Methylovirgula sp. 4M-Z18: one gene and its partner. The protein of the gene in region 1 interacts with the protein of each later gene in a pairwise test. Links are inferred from orthologs where the notes say so. Each region holds a gene or a part of one and is shown on either strand. Other genes may lie near its edges.

The links. The genes of interacting proteins can lie anywhere in the genome.
Region 2: the proteins of grpE (region 1) and V9T28_RS16065 interact in binary tests that used the Escherichia coli proteins (3 or more experiments, as listed by UniProt). The link is inferred for Methylovirgula sp. 4M-Z18 from one-to-one orthologs.

Annotation. Positions count from the first base shown.
Region 1 is NZ_CP149574.1:359,799-364,885, reverse strand. What follows is about bases 887-3,708. They hold grpE (nucleotide exchange factor GrpE), read right to left. Parts: upstream 2,687-3,708; coding sequence 2,087-2,686; downstream 887-2,086. Other genes in these bases: modC (molybdenum ABC transporter ATP-binding protein), read left to right, coding at 3,582-3,708; modB (molybdate ABC transporter permease subunit), read left to right, coding at 2,926-3,585; V9T28_RS01610 (trimeric intracellular cation channel family protein), read right to left, coding at 1,452-2,090; hrpB (ATP-dependent helicase HrpB), read right to left, coding at 887-1,391. Also shown: more of hrpB, read right to left, coding at 1-886; more of modC, read left to right, coding at 3,709-4,676; V9T28_RS01590 (SDR family oxidoreductase), read right to left, coding at 4,680-5,087. UniProt on the Escherichia coli protein: Participates actively in the response to hyperosmotic and heat shock by preventing the aggregation of stress-denatured proteins, in association with DnaK and GrpE. It is the nucleotide exchange factor for DnaK and may function as a thermosensor.
Region 2 is NZ_CP149574.1:3,452,777-3,457,900, reverse strand. Bases 1,479-4,337 are described here. They hold V9T28_RS16065 (Nramp family divalent metal transporter), read right to left. Parts: upstream 3,679-4,337; coding sequence 2,278-3,678; downstream 1,479-2,277. Other genes in these bases: hisC (histidinol-phosphate transaminase), read left to right, coding at 3,905-4,337; V9T28_RS16070 (DUF2076 domain-containing protein), read right to left, coding at 1,479-2,200. Outside these bases: V9T28_RS16075 (acyl-CoA dehydrogenase family protein), read left to right, coding at 239-1,390; more of V9T28_RS16070, read right to left, coding at 1,439-1,478; more of hisC, read left to right, coding at 4,338-4,963; V9T28_RS16055 (shikimate dehydrogenase), read right to left, coding at 5,098-5,124. UniProt on the Escherichia coli protein: H(+)-stimulated, divalent metal cation uptake system. Involved in manganese and iron uptake. Can also transport cadmium, cobalt, zinc and to a lesser extent nickel and copper. Involved in response to reactive oxygen.

The DNA.
Region 1 (5,087 bases):
ACTGCATCTCCCCCAAGGCCGCGCTCCACCAGCACCGCGGCGACGAGCGCCGCCTGCCCGGCCGGCTCCTCGCCATGCCGCGCCGCTTCGAGCACCATGCGCGCGAGACGCGGCGGCAGCGGCAAGGCGCGAATGGCTTTGCCCTCGGACGTGATGCGACTATGCGCATCGAGCGCGCCGATGGATTGCAAGAGTGCGCGTGCCTCATTCACCGCAGGCGCGGGCGGCGGGTCGAGAAAGGCGAGCTGGCTCGGGTCGTGCGTCCCCCATTCGGCGAGATCGAGCATCAGGCCGGAGAGATCGGCGGAGAGAATTTCCGGCTTGGCGAAGGGTTCCAGCGACAGCGTCGCCGCCTCTTCCCACAACCGGTAGCACACGCCCGGTTGCGTGCGGCCCGCACGGCCGCGCCGCTGATCCGCGCTGGCGCGCGAGACACGCACCGTCTCGAGCCGCGTCACGCCGATATCCGGCTCGTAGCGCGGCACACGGGCAAGGCCGGAATCGATCACCATGCGCACGCCGTCGATGGTGAGCGAGGTTTCGGCGATCGAGGTCGCGAGTACGATCTTGCGGCGGCCATCTTTGGCGGGGCGTACGGCCAGGTCCTGCGCCGCGCGGTCCATCGCGCCATAGAGCGGCGCGATGTCGACATTCGGCGCCCTCACGCGCTCCTGCAGCAACGCCGCAAGCCGCGTGATTTCGCCCTGCCCCGGCAGAAACGCGAGGATCGAGCCCGCCTCCTCGTGCAGCGCCCGCAGAACGACTTTCGCCATTTCGTCTTCGATCCGGGCTTGCGGCTCGCGCGGCGCATGCAGCGTCGTCACCGGATAGGCGCGGCCTTCGCTTTCGATCAGCGGCACATGCGCACCCAGGAGGGACGCGACCCGCGCGCCGTCGAGCGTCGCCGACATCACCAGCAGCCGCAGATCCTCGCGCAGCGCGCCTTGCGTGTCGAGCGCCAGCGCGAGGCCGAGATCGGCATCGAGCGAGCGTTCGTGAAATTCGTCGAACAGCACGGCTCCGATGCCGGCGAGCGACGGATCGTCGAGAATCATCCGAGCGAACACGCCCTCGGTCACCACTTCGACGCGCGTCCGGTTCGAGACCTTCGATTGCAGCCGCACACGCAGACCGATCGTTTCGCCAACCGCCTCGTTCAAGGTCGCGGCCATACGCTCCGCCGCCGCGCGGGCCGCGAGACGCCGCGGTTCGAGCACGATGATCTTGCCGCCCTTCAGCCATGGCGCATCGAGCAGGGCGAGCGGCACCCGCGTCGTCTTGCCGGCACCGGGTGGCGCAACGAGCACGGCGCTCGCATGCGCGTCGAGCGCGGCGGCGAGATCGCTCAGGACCGCATCAATCGGCAGTGAATCGGAGAACGAAAAACCCATGGGGCGGGATTTAGAGCAAAGCACTGGTGGAAAGGTAGTCTTTTCGCTGAATACCGGGCCTCAATGGCCGGGCAATTGGGCGAAAGCCGGCAATGCCCAGCCGCGCACGATCGCCAGCCCACGCAGGCCAAAGCCGACCATCAGCCCGCTCGCCGTGGTGATCGCCACCGGCAAATCGAACAATTCCAGCAACATATAGGTGGCCGCTCCACCAAAAGCGGCCGTGGCATAGAGTTCGCGATGAAACAGAAGCGAGCGCTCGCCCGCCAAAACGTCGCGGATGATGCCGCCGAAACAGGCCGTCATCATGCCGAGCACAATGGTGGTCAACGGATGCGCGCCGCTGATTTCCGCCTTGGCCGCGCCACTGATCGCGAAAATCGCGAGACCGGCTGCGTCGAGCCACAGCAACGCCCGGAAATGTTCGAGCATCGGCATCAGCGGCCGGTAGAAGGAGCCGACGAAAAAGACGCCCAGCGCGGTCGCGAGGCAGATGATCATGTCCGCCGGGTCATGCACCCAGAACACCGGCAGGGCGAGCAGCATGTCGCGCAGCGTGCCGCCGCCGATGCCGGTAGCCGTCGCCAGCATGGCGAAACCCAGCGGATCCATACCCTTGCGGGCCGCGACCAGGCAGCCCGACAGCGCGAAAACCGCGATGCCTATCCAATCAGCGAGACTGAACCACAGCCCGTTCAAGCGTCGCCGGAGGCCTTGGCCTCCTCGGCGGGCGCCGCTTTCGGGCCGCCGCGGGCCACGCCGACCTTGGCGGGGCGCAGAACCCGGTCGCCGATGGCGTAGCCGGCTTCCACGACCTGCGCCACCGTCCCGGACGGCACGCTGGGATTTGGGATCTCGAACAGCGCCTCGTGCATATTGGGGTCGAATTTCTGGCCCTGCGGTTCCAGGCGCTTGATGCCGTGGCGGCCAAGGGTGGTGACGAAATTACGCTCGATCACCTCGATGCCGTCGACAAGCGTCTTCAGCGGCCCCTCGCTCGCTCGCGCGTCAGCCGGCACATTGGCGAGCGCACGGTGAATATTGTCGGCGAATTCCAGCATGTCGCGGGCGAATTTGGTGACGCCATAGGTACGCGCGTCGCTCACCTCGCGCTCGGTGCGGCGGCGTAGATTTTCCATTTCCGCGAGCGTGCGCAGCACCTTGTCCTTGAGCTCGGTGGTTTCCTGATTGAGCTTTTCGACGACGGCGAACGGATCCGGCGTGGCATTTTCCGCCGGCGCCGGTGCGGCGTCCTCGGCTTGCGGCTTGTTTTCCGGCTTTTCGTGGTCGGTCATGAGGCGCTTTCCAAAGAGAGAAACTTTGCCCCGCATATCAGGTTTAGCGGCCAAAAAATCAAGCCCGAGAATGGACCACGGCCTTCCAGGTCGCTGGGCAAGAGGCGGCGTGGAAGGCCGCGGTCCGTTCGGCGCCATTGCACGCCTGCCGCATTCCGCTACATTGAGGGCACTGATTTTTCACGGTTTCGGCCCTCTTGCTGTTTGCGCCCCTTTCCCCCGACGATTGGACGGCCGTCTTGCTGTCTTTGAAAATCGCGCTGGTTGCGGTTTGCGCGAGCCTGATTCCGGGCATTGCGCTCGCCTATGTTTTGGCCAAGAAGGAGTTTTGGGGCAAGACCTTGCTCGACGGATTCGTGCATCTGCCGCTCGTCCTGCCGCCGGTCGTGACTGGCTATTTCCTGCTGCTTGAGTTCGGACGGCGTGGCCCGCTCGGCATGCTTCTGCTGCAAGCTTTTGATTTTACGTTTGCTTTTCGTTGGACCGGCGCGGCGCTGGCCTCCGCCATCATGGGCTTTCCGCTCATGGTGCGCGCCATGCGCCTGTCGTTCGAGGCGGTCGATCCCAAACTCGAAGCGGCAGCGAGCAGCCTGGGGGCAAATCCGTTCCTTCGCTTTCTCCTCGTCAGCCTGCCGCTGGCTCTGCCGGGGGTCATCTCTGGTGCAATCTTAAGCTTTGCCAAGGCGTTAGGAGAATTTGGCGCGACCATCACCTTCGTCTCGAACATTCCCGGCGAGACCCGCACCATCGCCTCGGCGATCTATACCAACCTGCAGACGCCGGATGGGGACGCGTCGGCCATGCGCCTCACCCTGGTCGCTATCGTGATCTCCATGGCGGCGCTCATTGCCTCCGAATTCCTGCAGCGCCGCAGCCTGGCGAAACGGGCGCGCGCATGATCTCGTGCGCCATTCACCATGAGACGGGCAATTTCGTGCTCGACGCCGAATTCGAGAATACCGACGGCGTGCTCGCGTTCTTCGGCCCCTCGGGCTCGGGCAAATCCACCTTGATCAACCTGATCGCCGGCCTGACCCGGCTGCAACAGGGCCGCGTGACGCTGGGCGGCGAGACGCTCGACGACACGGCGGCCGGCCTGTCCATGCCGGTGCACCGCCGCCGAATCGGCCTCGTCTTTCAGGATTCGCGGCTGTTTCCGCACCTCACCGTGCGGCAGAATTTGCTGTTCGGCCAGTTTCTCGCACCGAAATCGGCGCGCCGCGTGGCCTTCGGACCGTTGATCGATACCCTCGGCCTCGGCGCCCTGCTGCAGCGCCGGCCCGAAAGCCTCTCGGGCGGCGAGCGCCAGCGGGTCGCGATTGGCCGCGCCCTGTTGATGGGGCCGCGCCTGCTTGCCATGGACGAGCCGCTCGCGGCACTCGACGACGCACGGCGACAGGAAATCCTGCCGATGATCGAGCAGGTGCGCGATGTCGCCGGCGTGCCGATCATCTATGTCTCGCACGCGATCCCCGAAGTGGCGCGGCTCGCCGCCCAGGTGATCGTGCTCGCCAAGGGCAAAATCGTGCGGCGCGGCGCGCCGCAGGACGTGTTCGGACGCTCTTGGCAAAGCGACGAAAGCCGCTTCGACCTCGCCTCCGTGCTCACCGCGGAGATCGGCGCTTATGATGCCGCCCATGGGCTGACCACGATCGAGCATCCGGCGGGAGCGATTCAGATGATCGGCCGCATCGGCGCCGCCGGCACGCCGACCCGGATCGTCATCCGCTCGACCGATGTTGCCCTGAGCCGCACTCTACTGTCGGGCCTCACTATGCGCACCGCGCTGCAGGGCCAGATCGATCAAATCGAGATGGACGATGGCCCGCTGGCGCTGGTGCATATCGCCCTGCCAGGCGGCAATCAGCTCGCCGCCGCCGTCACCCGCAAGGCGGTGAACGAACTCGGGCTCAGGGAAGGCGACGCCATCGTCGCCTTGGTGAAGAGCGTTGCGTTGGACGAGCGGCAGATCGGGCCGTCGCGATGGTGAGATTTACAGCGTGCCCATGCCACCATCGATCATGATTTCGCTGCCGACGGTGTAGGTGGCCTCGTCCGAAGCCAGGAACACCACGGCCTTCGCGATCTCGGAGGGCTCACCGAACCGGCCGGCCGGCACCAGGCCCTTGATGTTTTCGGCAACGTTTTTGAGGTCGGCCTCATTGAAACCGAGCTTGCCGTAAAGAGGGGTCGTGATGGGGCCGGGGCTGACCGCATTGAGACGGATGCCGCGCCCGATGAGTTCGCCCGACAAAGTGCGGATGAATGACTGCAGCGCGGCCTTCGTGGCAGCATAGACGCTCGAATTCGGCATGCCGATATGGGCATTGACCGACGTATTCAGCACGATCGATGCCGGATTGGCCAGGATCGGCAGCAGCGCCTGCAGCAAGAAATACGG
Region 2 (5,124 bases), 3.1 Mb from region 1 along the record:
GTTTCGGCCGAGCGACCGATTGCGGTCAGTAAATAGTTCTTATGTAAACTAGTCAATACGGCAGACGGATCGAGCTAGGGTAATCGGGTGCGAGAAATGGTGACGTATTTGGCCGTCATTGCGAGCGAAGCGAGCAATGACGGTAAAAATCTCCTTCGTCCGATTGCCCTGCGGACCAGCCGTTGGACGTCGCTCCAACTTACGATTAATCTTTGGGCACTAGGGAGAAAACGTTACCATGCATTTCGCTCTCACCGAAGAAGAGATCATGATCCGCGACACCGCGCGCAGTATCGCCGCGGAGCGTTTGGCGCCGCTGGCGCCGGTTCTCGACCGCGGCGAGGGGCGGCCGCAATTTCTCGCCAATCTCAAATATCTCGGCGAGCAGGGCTTCATGGCCTTGAAGATCGGCGCCGATTACGATGGACCCGAGGCGGGCTCGGTGGCCTTCGCGCTGGCCGTGGAAGAGATCGGTTATGCCTGCGCCGCCACGGGCACGACGGTGTCCGTGACCAATCTCGTCGGCGAAGTCATTCAAGCGGTCGGCACCGCGGCGCAGAAGCAGGCGCATCTGCCGCATCTTGCCTCCGGCGCCTATCTTGCTGGCAGCTTCTGCCTCACCGAGCCGGCGGCCGGCTCCGATCCCGCCGCCATGCAGACGCGCGCGCGGCGGGAGGGCGGCGAGTACATTCTCGACGGCGAAAAGATCTTCATCACCAGTGCCGAATATGCCGACGTCTTCGTCGTCTGGGCCGTCACCGATCCGCAGGCGCCCAAGGGCAAGGGGATTTCGTGCTTTCTGGTCGAGGCAGGCACGCCTGGCCTTGCCATCGGCAAGGCGGAGCGCAAGATGGGCCAGGCCGGATCGGCCACCAATCCGGTGAGTTTCGCGGGCTGCCGCATCCCGGCCGCCAACCTGCTCGGGCGCGAGAATGACGGATTCCGCATCGCCGTCGGGGAGCTTGCCGGCGGGCGCATCGGCATCGCCAGCCTGTCGCTCGGCATTGCCCGCGCGGCGATGGATCTCGCCAAAGCCTATATCCGCGAGCGCAAGCAATTCGGCCAGGCGATCGGCGATTTCCAGGGCATTCAATGGCTGATCGCCGACCGCGAGACCGAATTGGAGGCGGCGCGTCTGCTCATCCTGAACGCCGCCGCGAAGAAGGATCGCGGCGAGCCCTTCGGCAAGGAAGCTTCGATGGCGAAACTCTACGCCTCGGAGACGGCCCAGCGCTGCACCGATACGGCGTTACAATTGCACGGCGGTTCGGGCTATCTGCAGGACTACAACGTCGAGCGGCTGGCGCGTGATGCGCGGTTGACTCGGCTCTATGAAGGCACGTCCGAGATTCAAAGGCTCATCATCGCGCGTGATGTGCTGCGGCAGTAGCGTCCCTTCTCCGGCGCCACCGCGCGTGAGAAGAGATCACGCTAAACACTAAACATTAGACGAATCATCTCCGCCCGAGCCGGAATCGTCGTAATCGTCGGACGAGTCCTGGAAGTCCTGATCCTGATCGTTGGAATTGCCCTGCTGCGTATCCAGGGCAGACTGTCGGCTATCGCCGGGCTTGTCGTAAAAATTGTTGATGATCGTCTCGTTGCCGCCACCGCCCAGCGGATTGTTGCCGGCGATGTCGGCAAGCCCCGGATTGCGGTGCGAGGAAAACAGGCTCGAAATGGATTCGGCCGCCAGCATGCCGCCGGCGACGCCCGCGGCGGTCGTCAACGCGCCGGACAGGAAGCTCGGGCCTTGCGATGGCGGCGCGGCGGCCTGGCCCCAAGGGCTTTGTTGCGGCTGCGCACCCCATGGGCTTTGCTGGGGCTGCTGGCCCCAGGGGCTCTGCTGCGGCGGCGGGGCATATTGCGGCGGGTTGGCCGGGGCTTGCGGACGCGGCGGCTGGCTGCCGCCGAACAGCGACCCGAGCCCGCCCAAGAAGCTGCCGCCGCCCTGTTGCGGCTGGCTGGCATGGGCCTGCAGGTCGCGCACCTGCGCCTCGAGTTCCTGCAATCTTTGATTGGCGGCGCCAAGCGCCTGCTCCTGCACCAGCACGGTTTGCGCCAGCACATAGGGCGCGGAGGGGATCTGCCGCACGGCGTCGCTGATGAAGGTCTGCGCCTCCATGTCACGCGCTGCGTCCGGCGCGTTGCGGATGCGGTCAAAAAGGCCCGAAAGAAGTTGGCGTTCGTCCGGTGTCATTCATCATCTCCTCTGGTCGGCGTCGCCGCCCCTTTAAGATATGGGGACGATCGAGCGCGCTGCCAAGGTCAGAGCAATCAACTGCCCGACGGCAGGAACGGAATATCGACGCCGAAGCTTTGCAGGATCAGGATAACGTTGAGAATCAAGATGATGGCGGTGCCCACCACGGCGGCGCCCTGCATCCAGGGACGGTTGGCGAACTCGCCCATCACGTCCTTGCGCCGCGTGAACAGGATGAGGGCCACGAGCGGCAGGGGCAGGGCGAAGCTCAGCACGATCTGGCTCCAGATGATCGCATCCGTCGAGTTGACGCCGAGCGAGACCACGATGAAGGCCGGGATCATCGTCACGAGGCGGCGTAGCCAGAGCGGAATGCGGAACCGCACGAAGCCCTGCATGATCATCTGGCCCGCCATCGTTCCGACGACCGAGCTCGAAATGCCGGAGGCCATCAGCGAGGCGAGGAAGATGGCGGCCGCGCCGGCGCCGAGCAGGGGCGTCAGCGTATAATAGGCGGTTTCGATCGACGCGACATCGTCGTGACCGTTATGGAACGTGCCCGCGGCCATCACCACCATGGCCATGTTGACGAGGCCGGCAAGGGTCAGCGCGATGACCACTTCGCGGTTCGAGAAGCGCAGCAGCTTGCGTTTTTCGGCACGGTTCGCGGGGATGACGCGGCGCTGGGTCAGGCCCGAATGCAGATAGATCGCATGCGGCATGACGGTCGCGCCGATGATGCCGACGGAAATGGTGAGCGCGTCGGCATTGGGGATATAGGGGGTGACCGCCGCGCGCGCCGCGGCCGCCCAATCGACCGGCGGGATGAACATTTCGGCGATGTAGCACAGCGCGATGACGGCGATCAGCCCGCCGATCACGAGCTCCAAAGGCCGGAAGCCGTAACGCTCCAGCGTCAGGATCACGAAGGTCAGGGCGCCGGTGACGAGCATGCCGAGCAGCAGCGGCCCTTGCGCCGGCAGGGTGAGATGCAGCGCCCCCGCCGCGTCGGCCGCCATGACGCCGATACCGTCCGAGACAACATTGAGCGGCGGCAATTGGAACAGCAGGGTCAGACCGATGGCGCCGCCGAGGAATTCGGCGAGATCGGTCGCCATGGCAGCGATTTCGCTCACCACCCACATCGCCAGGGCGATTGGCGCCGGGACATGGTCGCGGCAGGTTTCCGCCAGATTGCGGCCCGTCACGATGCCGAGCTTGGCGGAAAGCGCCTGAAACAGCATGGCCGCCACATTCGCGAACAGCACGACCCACAGCAGCGTATAGCCGTGTTTGGCGCCCGCCTGAATGTTGGTCGCGAAATTGCCGGGGTCCATGTAGGCGATCGAGGCGACGGCCGCCGGTCCGGTGAACAAAAACGCCGTCCGCCAGCGGCTGGTGCCGCCTGTCAGGGCCCGCCGCAGGGCGAGATCGATCGGGGCGGCTAGGGCGCGGGCGGTGCTGGTATCGGACATGGGCGGCTCGTATTGTTTCATATGCTCCATAATGTAGCCATTGCTATATTTATGTCAAGCGGGGCTGGATGTGGGCGAGGCGGGATCGCGGTGCTTTTGACTGAGCGGCTTTAAGCTTGAGGGCGCTTGGGTCAGGGACGCGTGGCGGCATTCTCTTGCAACACGCGCCCGCGCAAGTCAGGCTGGCGTAAAAATGGAATTTTCCATAGCCTGCTAGAGACCCACGATGAGCCGTTTCTGGAGCCCAATTGTTCATTCCTTGATCCCCTACGTCGCGGGGGAGCAGCCGGCGATCAGCGGGCTCACCAAACTCAACACGAATGAAAACCCTTATCCGCCATCGCCGCGCACGCTCGCGGCGATCTCGGCCGCGGTGAACGAGACGCTTCGGCTCTATCCTGACCCGACAGCCCTGCGACTGCGGCAGGCGATTGCCAAAAGTCATGATCTCGATCCGGGCGAAGTGTTTGTCGGCAACGGCTCCGACGAGGTTCTGGCCCATACGTTCCAAGCCTTGCTGAACCACGAAAGCCCGCTGCTTTTCCCCGACATAAGCTACAGTTTCTATCCGACCTATTGCCGCCTGTACGGCATTCCTTTCCGCGAAGTTGCGGTGGATGAAGACCTGCAGGTTCGCATTGAGGATTATCGGCAACCTTGTGGGGCCATCATCCTGCCCAATCCCAATGCGCCGACCGGCATGGCGCGGTCGCTCGCCGAAATCGAATCCTTGGTTCGAGACCACGCGGATCAGGTGGTCGTGATCGATGAGGCCTATGTCGATTTCGGCGCGATGAGTGCCATCCCGCTCGTCAAAACCTATCCGAATCTGCTTGTCATTCAGACGTTTTCGAAATCGCGGAGCCTCGCCGGGCTGCGCGTCGGCTTTGCCGTCGGACAACGGCCGCTCATCGACGCGCTGGAGCGAGTGAAGGATAGCTTCAATTCCTATCCGCTCGACCGGCTCGCTTTGGCAGGGGCGATCGCGGCCTGGAAAGATCGAGACTGGTTTGAACGCCATCGCGATTTGATCATGGCCAGCCGTGAGCGCCTCGCGCAGGCTCTGCGGGAATTGGGTTTCGATGTTCTGAACTCATCCGCCAATTTTCTGTTCGCGCGGCATCCAGACAGAGCCGGCGCGGATTTGGCGCGGGAACTCCGGAGCCAGGGAATTTTGGTGCGGCACTTTGCCAAGAAACGCATCGACGATTTTCTTCGTATCAGCATTGGGACTGATGACGAATGCGACCGGCTCGTGGCTGCTCTTAAACGGATCCTGACGTGATCTGCTCGTGCGAATATCCCGCGGCGGCGATGTCCGGGAGATGGGCTGTGGCTTAAAGGACCGCGACCGCCCCGGTCGCAATGCAATCTTCTATGTTGCGGCCACGTGCGACCGGGACGGTCGCGGTCCGTTCATCACATCGTCGCTTCGATCTGCGCTCG